3 regions of the Halomonas sp. M4R1S46 genome follow, and region 2 is predicted to be linked to each of the others. Evidence: predicted binding sites of a transcription regulator. Region 2 holds the regulator's gene; each other region holds the start of a gene.

Region 1 (9,738 bases), 1.7 Mb from region 2:
GCTGCGCTCTGCGCCGAAGAAGTCGCCTCCGTAGATATGGATCGCCGCGGTCAAACGGGGAATCGGGTTGATCACCGAATGAATGATGTCGTGCTTCAGCGGCGCGGCGTCGCCGGCGGCCAGTGCCTTGGCGCCCACTGCCTCGATGTTCCCGTTGCTGCCTGAAACCCGCCGCCAGAAAATATTGTCCTCGCGACCGGTATAGATGCCGATCACCGCCCACATTCGATGGTCGTGTGGCATGAGCGTCATGTAAGGCGCCCACACCATGTTGATGATGGTCAGCTCCTCCGAGCGATAGAGCGGGTAGAGCCCGCCGCGTGTCGGTTCCCCGAGTGCCTGGAGAATGGCGGCCGGATCGGAAACCGCTCTCGCGACCACTTCGCGCACCCGCCGGGGGGATTCGTCGGCGGCAAGCGCGCTGCGACAATCGGCGATGAACTGTTCGGTGTCAAACATGATGGGTACCCTCCTCTACCGTGCGCCTCGACCGCCAACCCTGGTGTTGCCGCGAGAGAGATTCGGGAACCCACGGTGTCCCGGACAGTCGTGACGCTCGTGGAACTACGGGCGACGAAGTGAGAGATCCCGTGACTTCACCATCGGCCACCTGGAGTGATACTTCCAATGCATTTATTGTTTTAAAAATGATGCAATTTTCATATCAAGCATGAACCTTCGCCACCTGAGTACCGGCGTCGCCGTGGCCGACGCCTTCAACGGCAGCGACTGACCGGACGCGCCAGGCATCACGCGCGGGCTTCCTCCCTCAGGGTTGACGGGCCTCTGACGGCGCCATGGCCGCCGGGCTGGTCTCGACCTTACTCACCACGCTGCCCACCACGATCAGGCAGGGCGACGGCAGCGGGTGGGCGGCGAGCTTGTCCGGCATGTCGGCCAGGGTGCCGGTGAGCGCCGCCTGGTCGGACAGGCTGGCGTTGGCCACCAGCATGATCGGCCAGTCGTCGGGCAACCCGGCACCGCGCAGGCCGGCGCAGATGGCCGCGACCTTGGCCAGGCCCATGTAGAACACCACGGTCTCGTCGCGGCGGGCGAGCGCGGCCCAGTCCGGGGCGCCGCCCTCACGGCACAACTGGGCGGTGACAAAGCGCAGCTGCTGGGCGTGGCCACGGTCGGTCAGCGGGATGCCCATGCCGGCGCAGGCCGCCGAGGCGGCAGTGATGCCGGGCACGATGTGCGCCGGCACGCCGGCCTCGGCCAGCGCGGCGAGCTCCTCGCCCATGCGCCCGAACACCCCCGGGTCACCGCCCTTGAGGCGCACCACCGCCTTGCCCTGCCGTGCCAGGTCGACCAGCAGCGTGCCGATCTCGGCCTGGGGCACGCTGTGATGGCCCCGCGCCTTGCCCACGTAATAGCGTTCGCGACCGGCGGGCACCAGGGACAGCACCTCATCGCCCACCAGGCGGTCGTAGACCACCGCGTCGGCCTGCTGCAGCAGCCGGGCCGCCTTGAGGGTCAGCAGCTCGACATCGCCGCTGCCGGCGCCGACCAGGTAGACGCTGCCCGGGCGGCAGCCCCCCTGCCGGGAGAGTCCCGGGACCTCGGGTGCGCCTCGCGGTACCCACGGGGCGGCCCGCCACCGCGAGGCGTCCCGGCCCAGCCGCACCAGCGCGCCGGCGACGCGCCCCACGACGTCAGACCACTTGGACGGCTTCAGGCTTCTGCTCGGAGCGCGCATGGGCCCCCTCCTCTTCGATCAGGGATTTCAGTTCGGGGATACAGCTGCCGCACTGGGTGCCGCAGGCGAGTCGCGCGCCCAGCGCCTCGACGCTGGCATCGCCCGCGCGGATGGCGGCGACGATGGCGGCCTGGCCCACTTGGTGGCAGCTGCAGACCAGCGGGCCGTTGGCGGCGGCACCGTCATCGCAGCCGGCCAGCAGCCGACGGCGACGCCCGTCCCCCAGGGGTAGGCCCTCGGCCGCCTCGGCGAAGCGTGCGTCGAGCCAGGCCAGGCCCGGCAGCTCGGCGGGCGGCCCCACCATCAGCCACCAGCGCAAGCGGCCGTCCTCGAGGCCGGCCGCCCGCCAGCGGCCGGTGGCGGGATCGTCACACCACAGCGAGGCCGGCACCGGCAGGATCTCGGTGAGGCGTCCCAGGCCCGTCTCGCCCTCGCCCCAGGCCAGCTGCCAGCGGTCGGCATGGGCCAGCGGGATCCGCGTCCAGTAGTCGGCGCTCTGCCGCACGGTCCCGGCGACCTCGAGATCCCCCGCGACCACCAGGGTGGCCTCGCAGGCCGTGGCCAGCGGCGTCACCGCCACGGCGCCGTGCTTGGCCTCGGGCTGGCCGGAGAGCGGATCGACATGGGCCGCGAGCAGGCTGCCGGCCAGGGCCCGGGCCGAGAAGCGATCGGTCCAGTGGATGGGCACGAACACCTCGCCGCGTCGCTGGCCGCGCGACAGCCTGACCCGACCACGGTACTCGCCGGTGGCGCTGGTCAGGCGCGCCAGTTGCTGGTCGCCGAGCCCGAGCGCCTGGGCATCCTCCGGGGCGATCTCGATGAAGGGTTCGGCCCGGTGGTTCATCAGCCGGGCCGCGCGGCCGGTGCGGGTCATGGTGTGCCACTGGTCGCGCACGCGCCCGGTGTTGAGCCGCAGCGAATGGGTCGCGTCGAGCGCCTGGATGGGCCCCCGAGGGCGCACCGGAAAGAGCCTGGCGCGCCCGTCGGCGGTGGCGAAGCGACCCTCCTCGAACAGCCGGGCGGTGCCATGGGGGGCGGCGGCGGTCACCGGCCACTGGATCGGCGCCAGGGCGTCGTAGCCCTCGCGATCCAGCTCGGCCAGCGCCGAGATATCGAACATCCGGGCACGATGGCCCGGGTGGTCGGGCGCGTTCTCGAAGCCGGAGAGCCGGGCGTGCTCGGCGAAGATCTCGCCGGGATGGGCATAGGCGAAGGCCTCGCCATAGCCCAGCCGCCGCGCGACCTCGCCGATGATCCACCAGTCGTGACGCGCCTCCCCGGGCGGGGGCAGCAGCCCCCGCTGGCGGGAGATGCGCCGCTCGGAGTTGGTCACGGTACCGTCCTTCTCGGACCAGGACGTGGCCGGCAGCACGATATCGGCATAGGGCAGCAGGTCGGTGTCGGCCATGCACTCGGAGACGATCACCAGCGGGCATCTGGCCAGGGCCGCCCGTACCCGGTCGGCATCGGGCAGGCTGACCACGGGGTTGGTGGCCATGATCCACAGGGCCTGGATCTCGCCGCGTTCGATGGCCTCGAACAGCGCCACCGCCTTGTGACCGGGTCCCTCGGGCAGGCTCGGCTCCAGCGTGTCGGTGGCCCAGAAGCGGCGCACCCGATCGAGGGCGCCGGGACTGTCATAGTCCATGTGGGCGGCCAGTTGGTTGGCCAGACCGCCCACCTCGCGGCCCCCCATGGCGTTGGGCTGGCCGGTGATGGAGAAGGGACCGGCACCGGGCAGGCCGAGCTTGCCGCCGGCCAGGTGGCAGTTGATGATGGCGTGGCACTTGTCGGTGCCGCTGGACGACTGGTTGATGCCCTGGGAGTAGAGGGTCACCACGTGCAGCTGGCTGGCAAACCAGTAGAAGAAGGTCTCCAGGCGTTCCGGGTCGACATCGCAGTCGGCGGCGATGGCCTCAACGGAGCCGTCGTCCTCGCGGGCCGCGGCCAGCGCCGCATCCAGCCCGGTGGTGTGCTGTTCCAGGTAGACCCGGTCGAGCTTGCCCTTGGCGGCCATCCAGGCCAGCAGGCCGTTGAACAGGCGGGCGTCGCTGCCGGGCCTGAGCCCCAGGTAGAGGTCGGCGATCTCGCAGCTGTCGGTGACCCGCGGGTCGATCACCACCACCCGCATCAGCGGGTTGCGGGTCTTGGCGGTGCGCAGGCGCTGGTAGAGCACCGGATGGTTCCAGGCCAGGTTGGAGCCCACCAGCACCACCAGCTCGGCCTCCTCCAGGTCCTCGTAGCTGCAGGGCACGGCGTCGGCGCCCAGCGAACGCTTGTAGGCGGCCACGGCCGAGGCCATGCACAGCCGCGAGTTGGTATCCAGGTGCGGCGTACCGAGAAAGCCCTTGAACAGCTTGTTGGCGACGTAATAGTCCTCGGTGAGCAGCTGCCCGGACAGGTAGCCGGCCACCGCCGGGTCGCCGGCAGCCTCGCGGGTCGCCTGGAGCCGTTCGGCCACGGCGTCGAGCGCGGTGTTCCAGTCGACCTCGACACCGTCGACCCGGGGGCGCGTCAGACGCCCCTGCGCGCCCAGGGTCTCGGCGAGCGCCGAGCCCTTGACGCACAGGCGGCCGAAGTTGGCCGGATGCGTGGCGTCGCCCTCGACGCCGACCATGCGGTCGCCGTCGATGTCGGCCAGCACGCCGCAGCCGACACCGCAGTAGGGGCAAGTGGTTCGCGCCTGATGCATAACGCCCTCCTCGATCGTGGGTCCCAACGACGACGCCCACCGCCGCACGGGTGGCCAGCGCGGCGGTGGGCGTCGTTGCCTGGGGCCACCGTCATGGCGGCCCGGGAGATGATTGCCCAGTATCAAGCAAGCCGCGTGCCAACAGGCCCCGGACCCGCCGTGGCGGGACCTCCGGGCCGGCGAGGGCCGGGCCTTCGCGCCGCCCTGCACCAGCCGGGGCCGTCGGCGCCCGATTCCGCACCGCTGCGGTGCAACATTCCCCCGGCGATCGATGGCGACGGCGCCAGGACCGGCGCCCGACCCCGAACCTTGCCGGCATCGCGGCATCTGGAATGTATCTTGCATTGCTTCCTGCAAACGACCGATGCAACGAGCCACGCCCTATGCCCCAGCCCCTGAAAATCCTGCTGGTCGATGACGAGATCGTGCGCGCCGCCATGGTCGAGGAGGCCCTCGCCCAGGAGGGCCATAAGGTCGTCTGCCGCCTGCAGAGCCCGGCCAGCCTCAACGAGATGGTCGCGCGTCACGCCCCCGATGTGGTGATCATCGACATGGAGTCCCCCGATCGCGACACCCTCGACAGCATGTCCCTGCTGAATCGCGAGAACCCGCGTCCGGTGGTGTTCTTCGCCGACCAGCACGAGCCCGACACCATGCAGGCCGCCCTGGAGGCCGGTGTCAGCGCCTATGTGGTGGACGGCCTGGTGCCCAGCCGGGTCAAGGCGATCCTCGAGGTCGCCATCGCCCGCTTCGCCTCCTTCCAGTCGATGCGCACCGAACTCGACAAGGCCCGCGGCCAGCTGGCCGACCGCAAGCGCATCGAGCGGGCCAAGGGACTGCTGATGAAGCACCAGGACTGCGACGAGGAACAGGCCTACCGCATGCTGCGCAAACTGGCCATGGACCGCGGCCAGCGCATCGGCGAAGTGGCCGCCAACGTGATCGATATCCTCGAACGACTGGAGAAAGGCCTATGACCGCGAGTCGCACCGCCGGGCTCGAGCGCCTGACGCTGGGCGTCATTCCGCTGCTGGATGCCGCCCTGCCGATCATCGCCCGCGAGGGCGGCTTCTTCGCCGCCGAAGGGCTCGACGTCGCGCTGTCACGCGAGAATGCCTGGTCGACGCTGCGCGACAAGCTCGCCGCCGGCCTGCTGGACGGCGCCCACATGCTGGCCCCGCTGCCCCTGGCCATGAGCCTGGGGATCTCCGGCGCCGCCTGCGAGACCCTGGCCCCGCTGGTGCTGGGACGTAACGGCAACACCCTGGTGCTGTCGCCACGCTGGAGCGAGGGCATGCCCTCGCCGGAGGCCGCCGCCCCGCAGGGTGACGCCCCGGATCCCGCCGTCAGTGCCCGCGACTTCGCCCGGCGCCTGCGCCATCGCGGCGGACCGCCCCCCTGCCTGGCCATGGTCCATCCCTTCTCGTGTCAGCACTACCAGCTGCGCGAATGGCTGGCCCTCGGCGGCATCGACGCCGACCGCGAGGTCAAGCTGGTGGTCCTGCCGCCGCCCCGCATGGCCGAGGCCCTGGAGGAGGGGCGCATCGACGGCTTCTGCGTCGGCGAGCCCTGGGGCAGCCTGGCCCAGCACCGGGGGGGCGGTCGCATCGTCGCCAGCGGCGCCCGGCTCTGGCCGGACCATCCCGAGAAGGTGCTCGGGGTCACCGCGGCCTGGGCCGAGCGCCACCCCGCGACCCTCGCCGCCCTGATCCGGGCCCTCACCGGGGCCGCCGACTGGCTCGGCGCCTCGCCCGAGCATGCCCGCCGGGCACGCGACTGGCTGGCCCTGCCCCCCTACCTGGACCGGGCCGTGAGCCACCTCGAGACGCTGGCACCCGACACGGGCCCGGCACGGCAACGGCTCGGTGGCGACCTGCGCCCCTCCGCCGAGGCCATGGCCCCCATGGCCGGCCACCTCGACCAGGCGCTGCGGGCCCGCGGTGGCCGGCTGGACCCCGCCCGGCTGTCGGCCTGTTACAGCCCCGTGCATTTCGATGCCGCCACGCACCAGGAGCGTGCATGAGGCCCGTTCGGACGGCGGCGGGATACCCGCCGCCGTCCGCTACGACATATCTAATCCTTGATTTCATTGAGACAAATTACAGATTGGCCCGATAATTGAAAGGCCGTAAGTAACCGGAGCGGGCTCAGGCCTCTCCCTTGCGGTCAACGGCGATCGCCCACCGAATACCAGACGAAGACGTCTCAGCGCCCCCGCTGCCAGGGGGGCCGAGGCGTCTTTCGCGTTTCAGGAGGTTTCGACATGTGCCCCGATGCCCTTCCCGGGTCCGTCCCGCCACAACGTCCCATCGAGCACCTGGTGATCGTCGGCAACGGCATGGCCACCCAGCGCCTGGTCGAGACGCTCGTGCGCCAGGCCGCGGCGCCGCGCCGTATCACCGTGATCGGCGAGGAACGCTGCCCGGCCTACAACCGCATCCTGCTCTCGCCCTGGCTGGCCGGCGACATGACCCATGACGACCTGCGCCTGCCCGAGATCGCCGGCCGGGCCGGCATCGCCCTGAGCACGCGGCTCGGCGAGCGGGTGACCCGGATCGACCGGGCCCGGCGCCGGGTGGTGACCGAGCGCGGCGAGGCCATCGCCTATGACCGGCTGGTCCTGGCCACGGGCTCGCGTACCGCCCTGCCGCCGGTGCCGGGCATCGAGCTGGCCGGCGTCAGCGGCTTCCGGGATCTGGGCGACGCCGAGGCCCTCGCCGCCGCGGCCGAGCGCGGCGGCCGCGGCCTGGTGGTCGGCGGCGGCCTGCTGGGCCTGGAGGCCGCCGAGGGCCTGCGCCAGCGCGGCATGCAGGCCCGCGTGCTCCAGCGCAGCGAGCGCCTGATGAACCGCCAGCTCGATGCCACCGCCGCGACGCTGCTGCGACGCGAGCTGGAGGGCCGCGGGCTGGAGATCGCCACCGGCGTCGAACTGGCCGCCCTGGAGGACGACGGCCACGGCCATGTCGCCGCCGCACGCCTGGCCTCGGGGAAGCGACTGCCCGCCGACCGCGTGGTCATCGCCGCCGGCATCACGCCCAACGCCGAGCTCGGCCGGGAGGCCGGCCTGGCCTGCGACCGCGCCATCCGGGTCGATGCCTGGCTGACCACCTCCGACCCGGCCATCCATGCCCTCGGCGAGTGTTGCCAGTTCGGGACCCGCACCTTCGGGCTGGTGGAGCCGATCTGGCAGCAGGTCGAGGTGCTGGCCCGTCACCTGGCCGGGGAAGCGACGGCGGGCTTCGCCGACGCCCCGACGGCCACCAAGCTCAAGGTCGGCGGCGTATCCCTGTATGCCTTCGGCCCCACCGAGGCCGCGCCGGGCCAGGAGGCCCTGACCTATCACGACCCGCAGCAGGGCGAATACCGCCGCCTGCTGCTGCGCGACGGCCGCCTGGAGGGCGCCGTGCTCTATGGCGACACCGCCATGGGGCCCTGGCTCTTCACCCAGGCCCGGGCCGGCACCCGGCTGGACGCCGCCCGCCAGGCCCTGGCCCTCGGCCAGGCCGATGTCGAGGCCCTGCTCGCCGAGCACGAGACCACTCTCCGAGACACCGATAGCCCCGAGAAGGAGGCCGCATGAACACGCCCCATTCCGAGAAACACCACCTGATCATCATCGGTAACGGCATGGTCGGCCACCATCTGGTCGAGCAGCTCATCGAGCGGGGTGCCACCGATCGGTACCGCATCACGGTCTTCGGCGAGGAGCGTTACCGTGCCTACGATCGCGTCCACCTGTCCGAGTACTTCCGTGGTCGGGACGCCCAGTCCCTGGCCATGTGCGACGCCGACTTCTATGCCGAACACGGCATCGAGCTGCGCCTGAACGAGGCGGTGACCGCCCTCGACCGCGATGCCGGCGAGGTGGTCACCGAGGCCGGCCGCTACGCCTACGACCGGGTCGTGCTGGCCACCGGCTCCTACCCCTTCGTGCCGCCGATCCCCGGCAACGACCGCGACAATTGCCTGGTCTACCGCACCCTGGACGACCTGGATGCCATCCGCGCCGCGGCCGAGACGGCCACCACCGGCGTGGTGGTCGGCGGCGGCCTGCTGGGCCTGGAGGCCGCCAACGCCCTGCGTGGCCTCGATCTCGACACCGCCGTGGTCGAGTTCGCCCCACGGCTGATGCCGATGCAGGTCGACACCGAGGGCGGCGAGCTGCTGCGCGAGAAGATCGAGGCGCTGGGCGTCCAGGTGCTGACCGGCCGCGCCACCCAGCATATCGAGGACGGCGAGGCCAGCTTCCACCGCATGGTCTTCCAGGACGACAAGGTGCTGGAGACCGACCTGATCGTGTTCTCCGCCGGTATCCGGCCCCGCGACGAACTGGCCCGGGACGCCGCCCTGGAGATGGGCGAGCGCGGCGGCGTGGTGATCGATGACCGCTGCCTGACCAGCGACCCGGCGATCCTGGCCATCGGCGAGGTGGCGCTGTGGAACAACAGCATCTTCGGCCTGGTGGCCCCCGGCTACCAGATGGCCAAGGCCGCCGCCGATACCCTGCTGGGGGGCGAGCTGACCTTCGCGGGCGCCGACATGAGCACCAAGCTCAAGCTGCTCGGCGTCGACGTGGGCGCCATCGGCGACGCCCACGGCAACCAGACCCCCGGCGCGCGGATGTTCCGCTACCTGGACGAGATCAGGCAGGAATACCGCAAGCTGGTGGTCTCCAGCGACGGCAGGAAGCTGCTCGGCGCCATGCTGGTGGGCGACAACGCCTACTACGACACCCTGATGCAGTACTACAGCAACGGCCTGGAGTTGCCCGAGGACCCGGCCGCGCTGATCCTGCCCTCCACCGAGGGCGCGCCGACCCTGGGCGCCGACGCCCTGCCCGAGGGCGCGACCATCTGCTCGTGCCACAACGTCACCAAGGGGTCGATCTGCGCGACCCTCGACGCCGGTGCCACCGACCTGGGCGCCGTCAAGGCCGAGACCAAGGCCAGCACCGGCTGCGGCGGCTGCGCGGCCCTGCTCAAGAGCGTGGTCGACCACGAGCTGGAAGCCCGCGGCGTGGAGGTCGACCAGTCGATCTGCGAGCACTTCGCCCACACCCGCCAGGAGCTTTATGACATCGTCCGCGTCGAGGGCATCAAGACCTTCGGCGAGTTGATCGAGAAGCACGGCTCTTCACACACCCAGGGCCTGGGGTGCGACATCTGCAAGCCGGCGGCGGCCTCGATCCTGGCCTCGTGCTTCAACGAGCCGATCACCGACGCCGCGCATATCCCGCTGCAGGACACCAACGACACTTTCATGGCCAACATGCAGAAGAACGGCACCTACTCGGTGGTGCCGCGTGTCGCCGGCGGCGAGATCACCCCGGACAAGCTGGTGGTGCTCG
Region 2 (9,738 bases):
GGTTCCCTCGCTCACCGTACTCCTCGGCTTCATCGGCCGGCTGTGGAGCCCCGACCGCTTCGTCGGCGCCGCTGCCTGACCACTTGAGACAATCCCCGCAACGGGCAACAATCACCGCCATGACTGACGACACTTCGACTCCCGCCGCCGGCCTTCTCGACAGCGCCGTGCGCACCCTGACCCTGGAACAGCAGGCCATCGCCGCCCTCATCGAGCGGCTGGATGGCGACTTCGAACGGGCGTGCGAGCTGATCCTGGCCTGTCGCGGCCGTGTCGTGGTCACCGGCATGGGCAAGTCCGGACACATCGCCGGCAAGATCGCCGCCACCCTGGCCAGCACCGGTACGCCGGCCTTCTTCGTGCATCCCGGCGAGGCCAGCCATGGCGACCTGGGCATGATCACCCCCGGCGACGTGGTCCTGGCGCTGTCCAATTCCGGCGAGACCGCCGAGGTCACCGCCCTGCTGCCCCTGCTCAAGCGCCTCGGCACGCCCCTGATCAGCATGACCGGCCGCCCCGGCTCGACCCTCGCCCGCCATGCCGACGCCCACCTGGACGCCGGCGTCGAGCGCGAGGCCTGCCCGCTGGACCTGGCGCCCACCTCCTCGACCACCGCCTCCCTGGCGCTGGGCGACGCCCTGGCCGTGGCGCTGCTCGAGTGCCGGGGCTTCACGGCCGAGGACTTCGCCCTCTCCCACCCGGGCGGCAGCCTCGGCAAGCGGCTGCTGCTCAGGGTCGCGGACCTGATGCACCAGGGCAGCCGCCTGCCCCGGGTGGCACTCGGCAGCCCGCTGCGCGATGCGCTGCTGGAGATCACCCGCCAGGGCCTGGGCTTCACCTGCGTGGTCGACGACGACGGCCGGCTGGCCGGCGTCTACACCGACGGCGACCTGCGCCGCACCCTCGACCAGCACAGCGACCTCACCGGGCTTCGGGTGGATGCGGTGATGACCGTGCCCGGCAAGCGGGTGGCCCCCGACATGCTGGCCGCCGAGGCGGTACGCATCATGGATGACAACCGCATCACGGCCCTGGCCGTGGTGGACAACGAGGGACGCCCGGTCGGCGCCCTGCACATGCACGACCTGCTCGCCAGTGGCGTGATCTGACCCCAAGGAGCTCCCATGACCCTCGATGCCCCCCTGATGGACCCCGGTCTCGTCGACCGCCTGCGTCGTATCCGCCTGCTGGCCATGGACGTGGACGGCGTGCTGACCGATGGCCGCCTCTACTTCCAGTCCGACGGCGGCGAGACCAAGGCCTTCCATACCTTGGACGGCCATGGGATCAAGCTGCTGCACCGCGCCGGCATCGAGGTGGCCCTGATCACCGGGCGTGACTCGCCCATGGTCAGCCGCCGCGCCGCCGCCCTGGGCATCCAGCACCTCTACCAGGGCATCGAGAAGAAGCTGCCGACGCTGCGCCAGCTGTGCACCCGACTGGGCATCGGCCTCGAGCAGGTGGCCTACTGCGGCGACGACATGCCCGACGTGGCCGCCATCCGCCAGGCCGGCGTCGGCATCAGCGTGCCCGGCGCGCCGAGCTATATCCGCCAGCACGCCGACTGGGTGACCGAGCGCGAGGGCGGCCACGGCGCGGTGCGCGAGATCTGCGACACCCTGCTGCAGGCCCAGGGACACTGGGACGCCGTACTCGACACCTACCTGCACGGCAAGGCCTGACGCCATGCGCCTGCCGCGCCCCGGGTTCCGGACCTGGCTGTTGCTGGTGCTGCTCGCCCTGGGCGGCGGCCTGGCGCTGCTCGACCAGCGCGAGGCCTCGCGCCCGGGCGCGGTGCCCCGGGATGCCGCCGGCGAGCCGGACTACTTCCTCGAGGACGCGCGCCTGACCCGCTTCGATGCCCAGGGCCGTCCCCACCAGCGCCTCGAGACCCCGCGCCTGGTGCACACCCCCGACGATGACGTCACCCGCCTCGAGACGCCCGACGTCCGACTGCGCGACGACAGCGGGCGACGCTGGCTGGCCACCGCCGCCCGCGGGCGCCTGGGCGCCGGCGGCAACCCCCTGCTGCTGGAGGGGGACGCCCGGCTCACGGCCCCCCGGGAGCGCTGGCACCTGGAAACCGAGGCCCTTCACTACGACGCCGATACCGGGCATGCCTGGAGCGAGACACCGGCCCTGCTCCGCCAGCCCCCGCAGCGGATGCGGGGCGAGCGGTTCGATGCCTGGATCCATGACAATCGTGCCCGGCTGGCCGACAATGTGCGCGGCCATCACCCGCCGACCACCCCAGAGGACCCCGAGCCATGATGCGACCGCCCCCCGCGACCCTGCTGGCCCTGAGCCTCGCCGCCCTGTCCCTGGCCGCCGGCCCGGCGCTGGCGCTGGAGGGCGATGCCAGCGCCCCCATCCAGGTCGAGGCCGATCGTCTCGACCTGGACGATCGCGCCGGCACGGCCGTCTATCGCGGCGACGTGACGATCACCCAGGGCAGCATGCAACTGACCGGCGAGCGCGTCGAGATCCAGCGCAATGCGGCCGGTCGGCTGACCCGGGCCACCGCCACCGGGGAGCGGGCCTACCTCGAGCAGAAGCCCGCCCCCGACGAGCCGCTGGTGCGCGGCTGGGGACGTACCGTGGTCTACCATGTGGCCGAGCGCCGCATCGAGCTGATCGACCAGGCCGAGCTGCACCAGGGGGGTGACACCTTCGACGGGGGCTACCTGGAGTACTTCCTCGACCGCCGCGTGGTCCAGGCCCGTTCCGCGGCCGAGGGGGTCGACGAGCGCCAGCGGGTCCGCATGACCCTGGAGCCGGAGCAGCAGGACGCCCCATGAAGACCCTCAGCGCCCGCCACCTCGCCAAGAGCTACAAGCGTCGCCGTGTCGTGCACGACATCAGCCTGGAGATCGAGCAGGGACGCATCGTCGGCCTGCTCGGCCCCAACGGCGCCGGCAAGACCACCTCCTTCTACATGATCGTCGGCCTGGTGCGGGCCGATGCGGGCTCGGTGGCCATCGACGACCGGGACCTCTCCGGCACCGCCATGCACGAGCGCGCCCGGGCCGGCATCGGCTACCTGCCCCAGGAGGCCTCGATCTTCCGCAAGCTCTCCGTGGCCGACAACATCATGGCCATCCTCGAGACCCGCCGGGACCTCGACCGCGCCGGCCGCCAGGCCCGCCTGGAGCAGCTGCTGGAGGACTTCCACGTCACCCATATCCGCGACAACCCGGGCATGAGCCTGTCCGGCGGCGAGCGTCGGCGAGTCGAGATCGCCCGCGCCCTGGCCACCGAACCTGACTTCATCCTGCTCGACGAGCCCTTCGCCGGGGTCGACCCGATCTCGGTGGGCGAGATCAAGGGCATCATTCGCCAGCTCAAGGCCCGCGAGATCGGCGTGCTGATCACCGATCACAACGTGCGCGAGACCCTCGACATCTGCGACGGGGCCTACATCGTCGGCGACGGCCAGATCATCGCCGAGGGCGATGCCGAGGCAATCCTCGCCAACCAGAAGGTCCGCGACGTCTATCTGGGCCAGGACTTCCGCCTGTGAGCCGACCCTTATTGGTAAGTTACTGATATAATGTCGCCAAGCGACGACAGGCACGCTGTTTGCCATTGGCACGCTAATTGCTAGCCTCGGGGCTTGCATGCCTCCCTCCGGCGCACTAGGGTGGTGGCTTCATCGCCAGTCGAATGGATCCCCCCATGGCCATGAAGGCTTCCCTGCAACTCCGCGTCGGCACCCAGCTGACCATGACCCCCCAGCTGCAGCAGGCCATCGCCCTGCTGCAGCTCTCCACCCTGGACCTGCGCCAGGAGATCCAGCAGGCCCTGGAGGCCAACCCGATGCTGGAAATGGAGGATGAGTTCGGCGAACAGGCCGTCAGCGAGGCCGCGGACGACGACTGGGCCAGCGAGATCCCCGACGAGCTGGCCGTGGACAGCGACTGGGCCGACACCTTCCAGGACGCCGGCCTGGGCAGTGGCGGCGAGGCCCCGGACTTCGAACGCCAGGCCGCCGGCCAGAGCCTGCAGGGCCACCTGACCTGGCAGCTGGCCATGAGCGGCCTGGGCGAGCGGGAGACGCACATCGCCGAGAGCCTGATCGACGCCGTGAACGGCGATGGCTACCTGGAGCAGTCCCTCGACGAGCTGCGCGAGGGGCTGCGCCCCCAGGGCCTGGAGGGGCTCGCCACCCGCGAGGTCGAGGGCGTGCTGCTGCGCCTTCAGCAGTTCGAGCCCACCGGGGTCTTCGCCCGGGACCTGCGCGAGTGCCTGCTGCTGCAGCTCGCCGCCCTGCCCCAGGACACCCCCCTGCTCCCCCAGGCCCGGCGGCTGGTCCGCCAGTTCCTCGAGGCCCTGGCCGGCAACGACCGGCGCCTGCTCAAGCGCCGGCTGGGGCTGGAAGATGCCGTGCTCGACGAGGTGATCGCGCTGATACGCGGCCTCGATCCGCGCCCGGGCAGTGCCTTCGCCGCCGGCGACAGCGACTACGTGATCCCCGACCTGATCGCCCGCCCCAGCGAGCAGGGCTGGCGGATCGAGCTCAACCCGGAGGCGCTGCCGCGGCTGCGTATCCAGCCCGACTATGCGGCACTGATCAAGCGTGCCGACAAGAGCCAGGACAACCAGTTCCTCAAGGACCACCTCCAGGAGGCGCGCTGGCTGCTCAAGAGCCTGACCAGCCGCAACGACACCCTGCTGCGCGTCGGTCGCGAGGTCATGGCCCGCCAGCTGGACTTCCTGGAACGCGGCGAGGAGGCCATGAGGCCGCTGATCCTCGCCGATATCGCCCAGGCCGTGGAGATGCACGAGTCGACCATCTCCCGGGTCACCACCCAGAAGTTCATCCACACCCCGCGGGGCGTGTTCGAGCTCAAGTACTTCTTCTCCAGCCAGGTGGGCGGTGGTGACGAGGCCCATTCCAGCACCGCGATCCGCGCCCGCATCCGCAAGCTGATCCAGGAGGAGCCGCCGCGCAAGCCGCTGTCGGACAGCAAGCTCGTCGACCTGCTCGCCGAGGAAGGCATCGAGGTGGCCAGGCGCACCGTGGCCAAGTACCGCGAGGCCATGCACATCCCCTCGTCGAGCCAGCGCAAGCGCCTCGCCTGATGCCGTCCGGCGGCGCCGTCGACAGCGTGGAAGGGCCCCTGGCACGGGGGGTTTGCACGGCACCAAAAAGGGTTACAATCGAGGCACCACCCAAGGAGCAAGGAGCGTGTCATGCAAGTCAATCTCACCGGCCACCACGTGGAACTGACCGACCCCCTGCGTGACTATGTGCAGGAAAAGCTCACGCGCCTGGAACGCCACTACGACAACATCACGACCGTGCAGGTCACGCTCTCCGTCGAGAAGGAACGCCAGCAGGCCGCTTGCACCCTGCATGCCGCCGGTGCCGATCTTCATGCCGAAGCCATGGACGGTGACATGTACGCCGCCATCGATGCCCTCGCCGACAAGCTGGATCGCCAGCTGGTCAAGCACAAGGAAAAGACCCAGGCTCGCGCTCAGGGCGCCGCCGGCGTCCGTTGAGCCGCCCCATGTCACTGGAAACCATCCTGCCCCCCGAGCGCACGCTCTTCGCGGTGCCGGGGGGAAGCAAGAAGCGGGTCCTGGAATTCTTCAGCACCTTCATCGCCCAGAACACCCCGAGCCTCGACAGCCAGGAGGTCTTCAGCCGGCTGATCGGCCGCGAGCGCCTCGGCAGCACCGGCATCGGCCACGGGGTGGCCATCCCGCATGCCCGCAACCCCCACTGCAAGGCACCCATCGCCGGCTTCCTCCGGCTCGCCGAGCCGGTGGACTTCGACGCCGTGGACGGTGATCCCGTCGACCTGGTGTTCGTGCTGCTGGTGCCCGAGGAGGCGGACGATGCCCACCTCGCCCTGCTCGGCCAGGTGGCCGGGGTGATGAACGACGCCGAAACCCGCAGCGCCCTGCGCCACGCCGAGAGCCAGCAGGAGCTCCACGACCGCCTCACCGAGGCCATCCGACGACAGACACCGGCCGACGGCAACGGCTAGCCGGCCCGGGCCGGCCGGCCCCGACCAGGAGATCCCCCATGCAGCTCGTGATCATCAGCGGCCGCTCCGGCTCGGGCAAGTCGATCGCACTGCAGGCCCTGGAGGACCTCGGCTACTACGCCATCGACAATCTTCCGGCCATGCTGCTCGGCCCCCTGGTGGACGAGCTGCGCAGCGGCCAGTCGCTGCGCAGCTCCATCGCCGTGAGCATCGATGCCCGCAACCTGCCCCACGCCCTGGAACGCTTCCCTGCCCTGCTCGAGGACGTGCGGGCCCGCAACATCCACTGCCAGGTGGTCTACCTGACCACCGATGCCCGTATCCTGCTGGAGCGCTACTCGGCGACCCGTCGCCGCCACCCCCTGACCCGGGACAGCCAGATGACCCTGGCGGAGGCGATCGACTGCGAGGAGGCCGCCCTGGCGGAGATCCGCGACCTCGCCGACCTGGTGATCGACACCTCGCGTCTCTCGGTGCACGACCTCCGGGGCCGCATCACCGACCAGGTGGCCGGTCATCGCCGCGAGGGGCTGACCCTCACCGTGGAGTCCTTCGGCTTCAAGCGGGGCGTGCCCCTGGATGCCGATATCGTCTTCGATGCCCGCTGCCTGCCGAACCCCTACTGGGATCCCCAGCTGCGTGACGCCACCGGCCGCGATGACAGCGTGATCGCCTTCCTCGACAGCTACCCGATGGTCGCCGAGATGGCCGCCGATATCCTGGCCTGGGTCGAGCGCTGGCTGCCCCGTTACCAGGCCAGCCAGCGTAGCTATCTCACCGTCGCCATCGGCTGCACCGGCGGCCAGCACCGCTCGGTGTACCTCGCCGAAGGGCTGGCCCATCGCCTGGCCGCGGCCTCCCCCGGGGTCCGACTCCGCCATCGAGAGCTCGGCCTGCAGCGCAACCTGCCCGCCCCCGATACCGACGAGGACCGCTGAGACGTGCCAAGACGCAAGCTCACCCTGACCAACAAGCGCGGCCTGCACGCCCGCGCGGCCACCCGCCTGGTACAGTGCTGCCAGCCCTATGCCTCGCGGGTCACCGTCTACCATGGGGAGCAGCAGGCCGACGCGGCCAATATCATGGCACTGTTGATGCTGGCCGCGCCCTGCGGCACCGAGCTCACCCTGGAAGCCGAGGGCGAGGATGGCGAGGCGGTCCTGGATGCCCTCGAGGCGCTCTTCCACGCCCGCTTCGACGAGGACGTTTGAAAGCTGGAAGCTGGAAGCTGGAAGCTGGAAGCTGGAAGCTGGAAGCTGGAAGCTGGAAGCTGGAAGCTGGAAGCTGGAAGCTGGAAGCTGGAAGCTGGAAGCTGGAAGCTGGAAGGCAGCCTGAATTCGCCACCCGAGGCGTCAAGCGTTTTCTTCCAGCTTCAAGCTTATGGCTTATCGCTCCGGGCGAAGCCCGGTTTAGCCGCCGGCCACCGTCATCTCGTCGATCAGCCAGCTGCCGGAGTGGATGCTGCCGCGGGTGTCGATGTCGTCACCGACGCCGACCAGCCCCTTGAACATCGCCTCCAGGTTGCCGGCGATGGTGAACTCCTCCACCGGGTGCTGGATCTCGCCGTCCTCGACCCAGAAGCCCGCCGCCCCCCGCGAATAGTCGCCGGTGACGCCGTTGACCCCCTGGCCCATCAGCTCGGTGACCAGTACCCCACGCCCCATGCGCGCGAGCAGGGCGTCCCGGGAGGCGAGCGGCGCGTCGAGGCGCAGGTTGCGGGCCCCGCCGGCATTGCCGGTGGTCGCCATGCCCAGGCGCCGGGCGCTGTAGGCGGAGAGCATGTAGCTGGCCAGCCGGCCACGCTCGATGAAGACGTTGTCGCGGGTCTGGACGCCGTCGTTGTCGAAGGGGCTGCTGGCCATGGCGCCGACCTCCATGGGTCGCTCGTACAGCGAGAACCAGTCCGGGAAGAGGGTCTCGCCGAGCCGCTCGCAGAGGAAGGAGGACTGGCGGTACAGGGCCCCGCCGGCGATCGCCCCCATCAGGTGGCCGACCAGGCCCGCGGCCAGGGTCGGATCGAAGAGCACCGGCAGGCGACCGGTGGCCGGGCGCCGCGCCCCCAGCCGCCGCAGGGTCCGCCGCGCCGCACTCTCGCCCACCGCCTCCGGGGCGAGCAGGTCGCGGGGGTCACGCGCGCTGGTGTAGTCGTAGTCGCGCTGCATGCCCCCCTCGTCCTCGGCGATCAGCATGCAGGACAGCGAATGACGACTGCCGCGCTGGCTGCCCAGGAAGCCGTGGCTGTTGGCGTAGACCCGCACGCCCTCGCCGCTGGAGAGCCCGGCGCCGTCGGAACTCTTGATCCCCGCCATGCCGCGACCGGCGCCCTCGCAGGCCAGGGCCAGGTCGATGGCCTGCTCGGTGGTCAGCGGCCAGGGATGGTGGACGTCGAGGTCCGGCAGGTGGCGGGCCATCAGCGCCGCATCGGCCAGCCCCGCGGCCGGATCCTCGCCGGTGTGGCGGGCGATGGCCAGGGCCTTCTCCACCACGTCGCGGATCGAGGCCTCACCGGCATCCGTGGACGAGGCACTGCCCTTGCGTTGCCCCACATAGACGGTCACCGCGATGCCCTGGTCCCGGGACAGCTCGACGGTCTCCACCTCGCCCTCGCGCACGTTGACGCCGACCCCCTGGTCGACGCTGGCCCCCACCTCGCAGGCGTCGGCGCCCAGCCGGCGTGCCAGCGCCAGGGCCGCCTCGGCGCGGGTTTCCAGCAGCGACTGCTGGGCGGCGGCATCGAAAGCCTGTGTCATGGTCTCTCTCCTTAACTCGACCGGCCCGCGGGCCGATGCTCCAGAATATGGCATTCGTCCAGCCCGCCGCGACGGGCTGGTATACTGGACCGATGCCCCACGCCCCGAATCTTCACGACCCAGGACGCCGCATGACCCAGGATGATCTCTCTCCGGCCGACGAACGGCCCAGCAAGTCCCAGCTCAAGCGCGAGATGCACGCGCTGCAGTCCCTCGGCGAACGGCTGATCGCCATGAGCGCGGCCGAGCGGGCCCGCTTTCCCCTCTCCGACGACCTGCTCGCGGCCATCGAGGAGACCGGGCGGATTCGCGCCCGGGAAGCCCGCCGACGCCATATGCAGTACGTCGGCAAGCTGATGCGCCGCGAGGACCTCACCGGCATCCAGGCGGTGTTCGACGAGATCGACCAGGAGCAGCTGCGCCGCGACCATGCCTTCCACCGCCTGGAGAAGTGGCGCGACCGGCTGGTCGACGAGGGCGACGACGCCGTCGAGGCCTTCATCGCCGAGTTCCCCGACGTCGACCGCCAGGCGCTGCGCCAGCTGATCCGCAACGCCCGCCGCGAGCGCGACCAGGGCAAGCCGCCCACCAACGCCCGCCGGCTGTTCCGGCTGATCCGCGACACCGCCAGTCTCTGAACCTCGTCTCCTGTCTTCCCATGGCTCGAGAAGCCAGCGAGCGAAGACGAGGCCAGGCGGCGGCGAACGAGCCAGCGGAGTTTAGTCACTTCTAAATGAGCATGGCGAGTTCGCCGCCAACGCCGCCTCGTCGAGCGCAGCGGCTTCCCCTCAGGATTGCGTTCCGCCCACGGTCAGCTCGTCCAGCTTCAGGGTGGGCTGGCCCACGCCCACCGGCACGCCCTGGCCTTCCTTGCCGCACACGCCGATCCCGGTATCCAGTTCCAGGTCGTGGCCGATCATCGAGACCCGCCCCATGGCCTCGGGACCGTTGCCGATCAGGGTCGCGCCCTTCACCGGCGCGGTGATCCGGCC
Region 3 (9,738 bases), 1.1 Mb from region 2:
GCCTGATGCCCTTCCATATGAGCGCCGGTGAGTTCGAGACCTTCGTCAAGGACCAGATCGCCGAGATCGAAACCCTCTCCAAGGACATCGGGCTGATTCAGTAATGACCTTCAACGACCGCATCTTCGGGGTCCTGATGATCGCCCTGGCCGTCGCGTACGGCTGGGGCACGACCCAGTTCCCCGAGCCGTTCGGCGGGACCGAAGCCGTCGGTCCCGAGACCTTCCCGCGCCTGCTGGCCGTCGTGCTGGCACTCTCCAGCCTGTACATGGTCGTGCGGCCGGATCCGGATAACGCCTGGCCGTGGAGCCGCACCGGCATCGAGCTGATCGTCGCCGTGGTGGTGTTGATCCTCTACGCCGCGCTGCTGCAGCCGCTGGGCTTCATCATCAGCACGACCCTGGCGGTGGGCACCCTGTGCTGGCGCATGGGCTCCGCCCCGGTGCGAGCCTTCGTCACCGGCGCGGCGTCGGGCGTGGTGGTCTTCCTGCTCTTCAACTTCGCCCTCGACCTGGCGCTGCCGCTGGGCCTGCTCTCGTTCCTGGAGGTGAGCTGATGGAGACCCTTGGCTTTTTGATGGATGGCTTCGGTGTCGCGCTGGCACCGCATAACCTGATGTTCGCGCTGCTCGGGGCCTTCCTCGGCACCCTGATCGGCGCCCTGCCGGGGCTCGGCCCGGCCAATGGGGTGGCGATCCTGATTCCGTTGGCCTTCACTCTCGGCCTGGCCCCGGAAACCGCGATGATCATGCTCACCTCGGTCTATGCCGGCGCCATGTACGGCGGGCGCATCTCGTCGATCCTGCTCAACATTCCCGGCGACGAGCCGGCGATGATGACCTGCCTCGACGGCTATCCGATGGCGCAACAGGGCAAGGCTTCCGAGGCCCTGGCGATCTCCGCCGTGGCCTCCTTCATCGGCAGCCTGGTCGCCACCATCGGGTTGATCCTGCTGGCGCCGTTGCTCGCCGACTTCGCCCTGACCTTCGGCCCGGCGGAGTACTTCGCGCTCTTCCTGCTGGCCTTCGCCACCCTCGGCGGCATCACCGGCAAGAACCCCATGAAGACCGTGGTGGCCGCCGCCATCGGGTTGATGATCGCCACCGTGGGCATCGACAACACCGGCGTGCAGCGCTACACCTTCGGTACCCTGGAGCTCTACGAGGGCGTGGACTTCATCATCGCCATCGTCGGGTTGTTCGCCATCTCCGAGCTGCTGTTCTTCATCGAGGAGAAGGCCGGCGGCGGCAAGGAGAAGATGGCCGTCAACAAGCTCACGCTCAGCTGGAAGGACATCCGCAACATCCTGCCGTCCAGCTTCCGGGGCGGCGTGCTGGGCTTCATCGCCGGGGTGCTGCCGGGCGCCGGCGCGTCCCTGGGCAGCTTCATCGGCTATACCCTCGAGAAGAAGATCGTCGGCAAGAAGGGCTACTTCGGCAAGGGCGACCCGCGCGGCGTGGCCGGGCCCGAGGCCGGCAACAACGGTGCCTCCAGCGGGGCCCTGGTGCCCATGCTGACCCTCGGCGTGCCGGGCAGCGGTACCACCGCGGTGCTGCTGGCACTGCTGATCTCGCTGAACATCACCCCCGGGCCGCTGATGTTCACCCAGAACGCCGACATCGTCTGGGGCGTGATCGCCGCGCTGCTGATCGGCAACTTCCTGCTGCTGGTGCTGAACATCCCGCTGGTGGGCATCTTCGTCAAGCTGCTCTCGGTGCCGCCGATGTACCTGCTGCCGGTGGTGACCATGATCGCCTTCGTGGGCATCTACTCGATCAGCAACACCACCTTCGACCTCTACTTCATGGTGGCCTTCGGCGTTGCCGGGTACATCTTCCGCAAGTTGGAGATCCCGCTGGTGCCGATCATCCTCGGCCTGCTGCTGGGGCCGGAGATGGAGAAGAACCTGCGCCATGCCATGGACATCTCCGACGGCGACTGGACCATCCTCTGGGACAGCGGCCTGGCCATCGGCCTGTGGGTGTTCGCCGGCCTGGGGCTGATCCTGCCCTATATCGTCGGCCCGCTGCTGCGTCGCCGCATGCAGCTCCAGACCGGCACGGGGGGGCCGGAGGGCGACTGATCGCCCGATATTCCCCGCAGCGCCACGAGGGGCGCCGGCCAGGCCGGCGCCCCTCGTGCTTTCCGGGCGGCCGAACCCGGCCTGCCTCATGCTACGGGCTACGAGTGCCCGTCTCAGCCTCGGCCGTGGCGGACGCTTTGCCCCATGACGGTGCGTTCGTCGCTCTCGCGTACTCGGATGGTGCAAAAGCCCACTCGCTCAGCGGCGCCGATGGTGCAAGCGGGCATCCGGATACCTCTTTGTGTACAAAACAACCATCTGATAAGAAACGGTTTTTTGGTGGCTTCACCAGATTGGTACGCGACTTGCTGAGGGAGAGGCAATAGCCACCGGACGCACAGGACCCTTGTCGATGACGGCCATCCCGCGCGCCATCCCTTCCCACCCCGAGTCGGGCCACCGCTTCGATGCCGGCCGCCGCTGGGCGGCGTCGCTGGACCTCGGCTTCTCGGCACGGGATGGCGTGACCCGTCTGGCCAGGGCGCGTCACCAGGGGCCATTGCGAGTCCAGCGCCCCTTCTATCCGGAAGGGCGCGATGCGGCAGGCCGCCCCGGCGCCTGCCACCTCTACCTGCTGCATCCCCCGGGCGGCCTGGTCAGCGGCGATGCGCTGCGCATCACCGCGGATGTCGAGATGGGAGCTCATGCGCTGCTGACCACGCCGGCCGCCAACAAGCTCTACATGGCGGACAGCCACGGCGTTGCCTGGGGCCAGCATACCCGGCTGCGCGCGGCAGACGGCGCCGTCCTCGAATGGCTGCCCCAGGAAACCATCGCTTTCGACGGTTCCCGGGGCGTGCAGCGCACGACCATCGAGCTTGCCGGTGGGGCCCGTTGCCTGGGCTGGGAGGTGCTGGCCCTGGGACGCCCGGCCAGCCGGCTTCCCTATGTCAGTGGATGCATCGAACAGCGCTTTCGCCTGCTCCGCGATGGGCGGCCGCTATGGCTGGAGCGCCAACCCCTCGACCCGGCCCACCCGCGCTTCCGGGGGCGCTGGGGGCAGGGGGGCGCGAGCGTCCAGGCGACCCTCTGGGCGGTGGGCCTGAGCGAGGAGAGCGATGCCATCGAGGCGCTCCGCGGGCGGCTCCCCGCGAACCCCTGCTGGGCGGTGACGGTGCGTCACGGCGTGCTGTTGCTGCGCTACCTGGGCAATGACCGCAACGAGGCCTGGCGGCTGTGCGAGGCGGCCTGGAAGGTCTTGCGACCGAGGCTGATCGGCCGGGAGGCCTGCGTGCCGCGGATCTGGCGGACCTGACAACAGCCGGAACCTTGAAGCTGGAAGTCCCCGTGATCTGGCTAAGGGGGTTCTTCGAGCTTCTCGCTTCCAGGCGCGCAGCGCCGCTCTTCCAGCTTGGTTGCGACAGGCTTGGCATCGAATGAAAGCGACATGGTTTGGGAGCTACCGCGATGGAACTCACCCCGAGAGACAAGGACAAGCTGCTGCTCTTCACCGCCGGCCTGTTGGCCGAGCGGCGCCGGGCTCGCGGCCTCAAGCTGAACTACCCCGAGGCGGTGGCGCTGATCAGCTGCGAGGTCATGGAGGGGGCGCGCGACGGCAGGAGCGTCGCCGAGCTGATGAGCGCGGGACGCGAGATCCTCGGCCGCGACGACGTGATGGAAGGCGTGGCCGAGATGGTCGACGAGGTGCAGGTCGAGGCGACCTTTCCGGACGGCACCAAGCTGGTCACGATCCATGACCCGATTGTGTGAAGGAGGGGAGTGCGGGGTAAGGGGTATGGAGTTACCCCTAACCCTTAACCCCTCACGGCGACTGCAAGGAGCCACGACATGATTCCCGGTGAATATCAATTGAAGGACGGCGAGATCGCGCTCTGCGAGGGCCGCGAAAGGATCAGCCTCGAGGTCGCCAATACCGGCGACCGGCCGGTACAGATCGGCTCCCACTACCACTTCGCCGAGGCCAACCCGGCCCTGGTCTTCGATCGGGCCCGGGCGCGGGGCTACCGCCTGGATGTCGCCGCCGGCACGGCGATTCGCTTCGAGCCCGGCCAGGTCCGGGAGGTGACGCTGATCCCCTATGCGGGGAGTCGGCATATCTTCGGCTTTCGCGGCGAGGTGATGGGTGTGCTGGACGACCGGCAGGGAGGTCGCTCATGACGTCCGGGAAGCAGATCAGCCGCCAGGCCTATGCCGATATGTACGGACCGACTACCGGCGACCGGGTGCGCCTCGGCGACACCGCGCTGTGGATCGAGGTGGAGCGGGATGCCACCCACTACGGCGACGAGGTGAAGTTCGGTGGTGGCAAGGTGATCCGCGACGGCATGGGGCAGAGCCAGCGTGTCGATGATGCCGTGATGGATACCGTGATCACCAATGCCCTGATCCTCGACTGGTGGGGGATCGTCAAGGCCGACGTGGGCCTCAGGGCGGGGCGCATCGCCGCCATCGGCAAGGCCGGCAACCCCGACACCCAGCCAGACGTCCAGCTGGTCATCGGGCCGGGCACCGAGGTCATCGCCGGGGAGGGCAAGATCCTCACCGCCGGTGCCGTCGACGCCCATATCCACTTCATCTGTCCCCAGCAGGTGGAGGAGGCGCTGATGAGCGGGGTCACCACCATGCTGGGGGGCGGGACCGGCCCGGCCACCGGCTCGAATGCCACCACCTGCACCCCGGGGGCCTGGCATATCGGCCGGATGCTCCAGGCCGTGGACGGCCTGCCGATGAATATCGGCTTTCTCGGCAAGGGCAACGCCAGCCTGCCGGAAGCCCTGGAAGCCCAGCTCGAGGCGGGGGCCATGGGCCTCAAGTTGCACGAGGACTGGGGGACCACGCCGGCCGCCATCGACAACTGCCTCGGCGTGGCCGAGCGCTACGACGTCCAGGTGGCCATCCATACCGACACCCTCAACGAGTCCGGCTTCGTCGAGGACACCCTGGCCGCCTTCAAGGAACGCGGTATCCATACCTACCATACCGAGGGCGCGGGGGGCGGCCATGCGCCCGATATCCTCACCGCCTGTGCCAAGCCCTACGTGCTGCCGTCGTCGACCAATCCCACCCGGCCCTACACGGTGAACACCATCGACGAGCATCTCGACATGCTGATGGTCTGCCACCACCTGGATCCGGCGATACCCGAGGACGTGGCCTTCGCCGACTCGCGCATCCGTCGCGAGACCATCGCCGCCGAGGACATCCTCCACGACCTGGGCGTGATCTCGATGATCGCCTCGGACTCCCAGGCCATGGGGCGGGTCGGCGAGGTGATCTGCCGCACCTGGCAGACCGCCCACAAGATGAAGCTGCAGCGTGGGCTGCTGCCCGAGGATCAGGCGCGCGGTGCCGACAACTTCCGCGCCAGGCGCTATATCGCCAAGACCACCATCAACCCGGCCCTCACCCATGGCATCGCCCATGAGGTGGGCTCGGTGGAGGTCGGCAAGCTGGCCGATCTGGCGCTGTGGGACCCGGCCTTCTTCGGCGTCAAGCCGGCGCTGATCCTCAAGGGCGGCATGATCGCCGCCGCCCCCATGGGCGATCCCAATGCCTCGATCCCCACGCCCCAGCCGGTGCACTACCGCCCCATGTTCGGTGCCTTCGGCCGGGCGGCGAGCCGCTCCCGGCTGACCTTCGTCAGCCAGGCCTCCCTGGACGCCGGCATCAAGGACCGGCTCGGGCTGGACAGCGACCTGGCCGCCTGTCGCGATGTCAGGCAGGTGAGGAAGGGCGACATGAAGCTCAACGATGCCTGTCCCGCCCTCAGCGTGGACCCCCAGACCTACGAGGTGCGTTGCGACGGCGAACTGCTGAGCTGCGAGCCGCTGGCCGAACTGCCCCTGGCCCAGCGCTATCACTTGTTCTAGCACGCCTGCAGCGCAGGAGGAGTGTGGGGTAAAGGGTAAGAGAGAAGGGGGCGGAGTCACTCCTCACTCCCAACCCCAGACTCTTCACCGCCCCACCCAGATTTCGAGGACATAGAGACATGCTGAAACTGACCGAACGCCTGGGGCCGATCACCGCCGACCCGGCCGCCGACAGCCTGACCCTGCCCTTCGAGCTGCGCACTCGCGGGCGCTTCAAGGCGACCAGCGACGCGGGACGCGAGGTCGGCGTCTTCCTCGATCGCGGCCCGGTGTTGCGCGACGGCGAGGGGCTGCGGGCCGAGGGCGGCGAGACACTCAGGGTGCGTGCCGCCGTGGAGCCGGTGATCACGGCCCGCATCGAGGCCGGCCTCGCGCTGGCGCGGCTGTGCTATCACCTGGGTAACCGCCATGTGCAGTTGGCCCTGGGCGGCGGCGATGCCGGTACCGGTTGGGTGCGTTTCCCGCCGGACCATGTGCTGGAGGCCCTGGCCGAGCGCCTGGGGGCCCGGCTCGAGCGTCACGAGGCGCCCTTCGATCCCGAGCCGGGGGCCTATGCCCACGCCGGGGAAGGACATGGTCACCACCATCACCACCACGGTCAGGCGCACGGCCATGCCCACTGAGTGGCGGGGGGCCACGACCGAAGGCGATGACCTGGCGCTGCTGGGCCTGCTGCAGCTGGTCAGCCCGGCGCTGCCGATCGGCGCCTTCGCCTGGTCCCAGGGGCTGGAGAGTGCCTTCGAGCTGGGCTGGGTGGCGGACGAGGCGAGCCTCGCCCGCTGGCTGGAGGGCGTGCTCGACGATGGCCTGGCGCGCTGCGAGCTGCCGGTGCTGGCCCGGCTCATGTCGGCCTGGGCGGACCGGGACGGGGCGACGGTGACCCGCTGGAACGACTGGCTCGCCGCCAATCGCGAGACCTCCGAGCTGGCCGCCGAGGACGGCCGCCTCGGCGCCGCCCTGGTCCGCCTGCTGGCGAGTCTCGAGCTCCTGCCCGGCGAGACGCCGCTGCCCCAGCCGGCCGGTTACGTCACCGTCTTCGCCTGGCTGGCCCATGCCCGCGGTATCGTCCCCCGTCAGGCGCTGCTGGGGTTCGCCTGGGCCTGGCTGGAGAACCAGCTCGCGGTGGCCTGCAAGGCGCTGCCGCTCGGTCACACCGCGGCCCAGCGCCTGGTCGAGCGCCTGCGGCCGTCCCTGGTGGCGGCCGTGGACGCGGCCCTGTCGCGGGATGACGAGGCGCTCGGCCCGGTGCTGCCGGGGCTGGCGCTGGCCAGTGCCCAGCACGAGACCCAGTATTCACGCCTGTTCAGAAGTTAGCGCCCAGCGCCAAGACAGGACGGCAGGGCGATCACTGGCGAATCCACCTCGCGCGGCCGCTGGCTCTGCGACCGCGAGAGGCCGGCCGGAGGGCCAGGGTTTCGGCCGCGTGGTGTGGTGAGGCCAGTGGGTCGCCCGTGCCGGGAAGGCAAACGATAGAAGCATGCATGAGGAGAGATCGAGATGACCCATTGTTTACGCGTAGGCGTCGGCGGCCCGGTCGGCTCCGGCAAGACCGCGCTGCTCAAGCAGCTGTGCCTGGCACTGCGCGACCACTACGACATCGCGGTGGTCACCAATGATATCTATACCCGGGAGGATGCCGACTTCCTGACCCGTCACGAGGCCCTGCCCGAGGACCGCATCCTCGGGGTGGAGACCGGCGGCTGCCCGCATACCGCCATCCGCGAGGATGCTTCCATGAACCTCGCCGCCATCGACGACCTCCAGGCCCGCCATCCGGGGCTCGAGCTGGTGCTGGTGGAGTCCGGGGGCGACAACCTCTCGGCAACCTTCAGTCCCGAGCTCTCCGACCTGACGCTCTACGTCATCGATGTCTCCGCCGGCGACAAGATTCCCCGCAAGGGCGGTCCCGGGATCACCAAGTCGGACCTGCTGATCATCAACAAGATCGATATCGCCGAGCAGGTGCACGCCTCCCTGGCGGTGATGGAGCGCGACTCGCGACGCATGCGCGGCGAGCGCCCGTTCGTCTTCGCCAACCTGCATGACGGCATCGGGGTGGAGGAGATCATCGCCTTCATCCTCGATCGCGGCATGCTGCCCGAGCGCCGGCCGCCCCAGGGCCGGACCACGGCGGACGACCTATCCGCCTGACCCTCGTTCCCCCTCAAGGAGACTCTCCGATGCTTCGTCTTGCCACCTCCGCCGTGCTCGCTGGCCTGCTGGCGAGCCCCCCCGTCCTCGGCCATCCCGGACATGGTGCCCCGTCGCTGCACCAGCATGCCGCCGAGCCTTCGCCCCTGGTCCTGCTGGGCGTCGCCACCCTCGCGACCGTCGCCGTCAGCCTGCTGGGGCGGGCCCTGTTGCGGCGTCGCCGGGCGCGCCCCCAGCCCTGACACGACGCCGGCATGCGCTCCCCCTGCGCCTCGCCGCCTGCACGCCGGCGGCGGGCGCGTTATGCTGCTGATGATCGTCGTCGGCCGGCGTCCAGGATGGCCGGCCGGGCCGGCAAGGAGAGTCAGGGATGCACAGGCGACGCGGATCGCGCGGGGGGAGGATGCCCATGGGAGCGTGGATACTGGCCATCGGGCTGCTCGCGTGGTTGGCCATGGGCCTGTGGCAGCGCTACAAGCCGCTGCCCGAGGGCATCGGCGAGGCCTATCCGGTGCGCGGCGTCGACGCGGTGCGGTTCCTCGCCGACGAGACCTGGTACGACGCCGAGGGAGACCGACAGCATCGCCGGGTCATCTTCGACGAGGTGCTCGGCCTGATCGGCCAGGCGCAACGCCTGGTGGTGGTCGACATGTTCCTGTTCAACGACTTCGCCGGCGAGGCCCGTGGCCACGAGTTCCGCCCCCTCTCGGCACAGCTCACCCGGGCGCTGGTGCGACAGCGGGAGCGGCATCCCGACCTCCGGGCGGTGCTTATCACCGACCCGCTGAATACCGTCTATGGCGGTCTCGAGCTCGCTCACCTGCAACGCCTGCGCGAGGCCGGCGTCTCGGTGGTCATGACCGACCTGACGCGCCTGCGCGCTTCCAACCCGATCTGGTCCGGGCTCTGGCATCTCGGGCCGCGCTGGCTCGGTAACAGCGTCCAGGGTGGCTGGCTGCCCAACATCCTGGGCCCGGGGCGCGTGACCCTGCGCAGCTACCTGGCCCTGGCCAACTTCAATGCCAACCATCGCAAGACCCTGGTGGTGGATCACGGCGAGGGCTGGGCCGGGCTCGTGACCTCGGCGAACCCCCATGATGCCAGCAGCCTGCACGTCAACGTGGCGCTGCGCTTCGAGGGCGCCGCGGCGCTGGACCTGCTGGGCTCGGAGCGTGCGGTGGCGGCCTGGTCGGGCGTCGAGGTGCCGGGGCCGATGCCTCCGGCGGCCGATGACGACGTCCCGGGCCTGCGCCTGCAGCTGCTCACCGAGGGGGCCATCCTCGATGCCCTGCTGACCGCCGTCGAGCGCACCCGGGAAGGAGACCGGCTGGATATCGCGGTCTTCTACCTGGCTCATCGCGACCTCATCGAGGCGCTGATCGCCGCACGACGGCGTGGCGTCGAGGTCCGCGTGCTCCTCGACCCCAACCGGGAGGCCTTCGGCATCGACAAGGGGGGCATCCCCAATCGGCCGGTGGCCGATGAGCTGGTGACGGCCGGCATCGCGGTGCGCTGGTGCGCCACCCGCGGGGAGCAGTGTCACAGCAAGCTGCTGTTTCGCCATCCGGCGGACGGCGGAGAGGCGGAACTGATCCTCGGTTCGGCCAACTTCACCCGACGCAACCTGGATGACCTGAACCTCGAGACCAGCGTGCGGCTCACCGGCCCGCCACAG

What was found. Region 2 encodes sigma-54, which starts transcription at its own class of promoters, with help from an activator protein. Its sites were predicted from a motif close to TGGCACNNNNNTTGCTNT; they were not measured.
Region 1: a site for sigma-54 is predicted at 4,515-4,532, ahead of OCT48_RS13540 (nitrate reductase). Genes of this name have one in related genera too.
Region 3: a site for sigma-54 is predicted at 2,377-2,394, ahead of OCT48_RS10970 (urease accessory protein UreD). Genes of this name have one in related genera too.

Annotation. Positions count from the first base shown of each region.
Region 1 is NZ_CP107008.1:2,887,200-2,896,937, forward strand. It holds gene OCT48_RS13530 (hypothetical protein) at 1-459, opposite strand, end outside; gene cobA (uroporphyrinogen-III C-methyltransferase) at 770-1,699, opposite strand; gene OCT48_RS13540 (nitrate reductase) at 1,656-4,391, opposite strand; gene OCT48_RS13545 (ANTAR domain-containing response regulator) at 4,775-5,368, shown strand; gene OCT48_RS13550 (CmpA/NrtA family ABC transporter substrate-binding protein) at 5,365-6,414, shown strand; gene OCT48_RS13555 (NAD(P)/FAD-dependent oxidoreductase) at 6,655-7,971, shown strand; gene nirB (nitrite reductase large subunit NirB) at 7,968-9,738, shown strand, end outside.
Region 2 is NZ_CP107008.1:1,217,077-1,226,814, reverse strand. It holds gene OCT48_RS05805 (KpsF/GutQ family sugar-phosphate isomerase) at 120-1,109, shown strand; gene OCT48_RS05800 (KdsC family phosphatase) at 1,125-1,682, shown strand; gene lptC (LPS export ABC transporter periplasmic protein LptC) at 1,687-2,271, shown strand; gene lptA (lipopolysaccharide transport periplasmic protein LptA) at 2,268-2,798, shown strand; gene lptB (LPS export ABC transporter ATP-binding protein) at 2,795-3,520, shown strand; gene OCT48_RS05780 (RNA polymerase factor sigma-54) at 3,676-5,082, shown strand; gene hpf (ribosome hibernation-promoting factor, HPF/YfiA family) at 5,194-5,505, shown strand; gene ptsN (PTS IIA-like nitrogen regulatory protein PtsN) at 5,514-5,996, shown strand; gene rapZ (RNase adapter RapZ) at 6,035-6,934, shown strand; gene OCT48_RS05760 (HPr family phosphocarrier protein) at 6,938-7,207, shown strand; gene pmbA (metalloprotease PmbA) at 7,406-8,746, opposite strand; gene yjgA (ribosome biogenesis factor YjgA) at 8,878-9,384, shown strand; gene tldD (metalloprotease TldD) at 9,535-9,738, opposite strand, start outside.
Region 3 is NZ_CP107008.1:2,309,759-2,319,496, reverse strand. It holds gene OCT48_RS10985 (Bug family tripartite tricarboxylate transporter substrate binding protein) at 1-104, shown strand, start outside; gene OCT48_RS10980 (tripartite tricarboxylate transporter TctB family protein) at 104-556, shown strand; gene OCT48_RS10975 (tripartite tricarboxylate transporter permease) at 556-2,082, shown strand; gene OCT48_RS10970 (urease accessory protein UreD) at 2,435-3,337, shown strand; gene ureA (urease subunit gamma) at 3,490-3,792, shown strand; gene OCT48_RS10960 (urease subunit beta) at 3,871-4,200, shown strand; gene ureC (urease subunit alpha) at 4,197-5,912, shown strand; gene ureE (urease accessory protein UreE) at 6,032-6,535, shown strand; gene OCT48_RS10945 (urease accessory protein UreF) at 6,525-7,226, shown strand; gene ureG (urease accessory protein UreG) at 7,410-8,063, shown strand; gene OCT48_RS10935 (hypothetical protein) at 8,093-8,305, shown strand; gene OCT48_RS10930 (phospholipase D family protein) at 8,473-9,738, shown strand, end outside.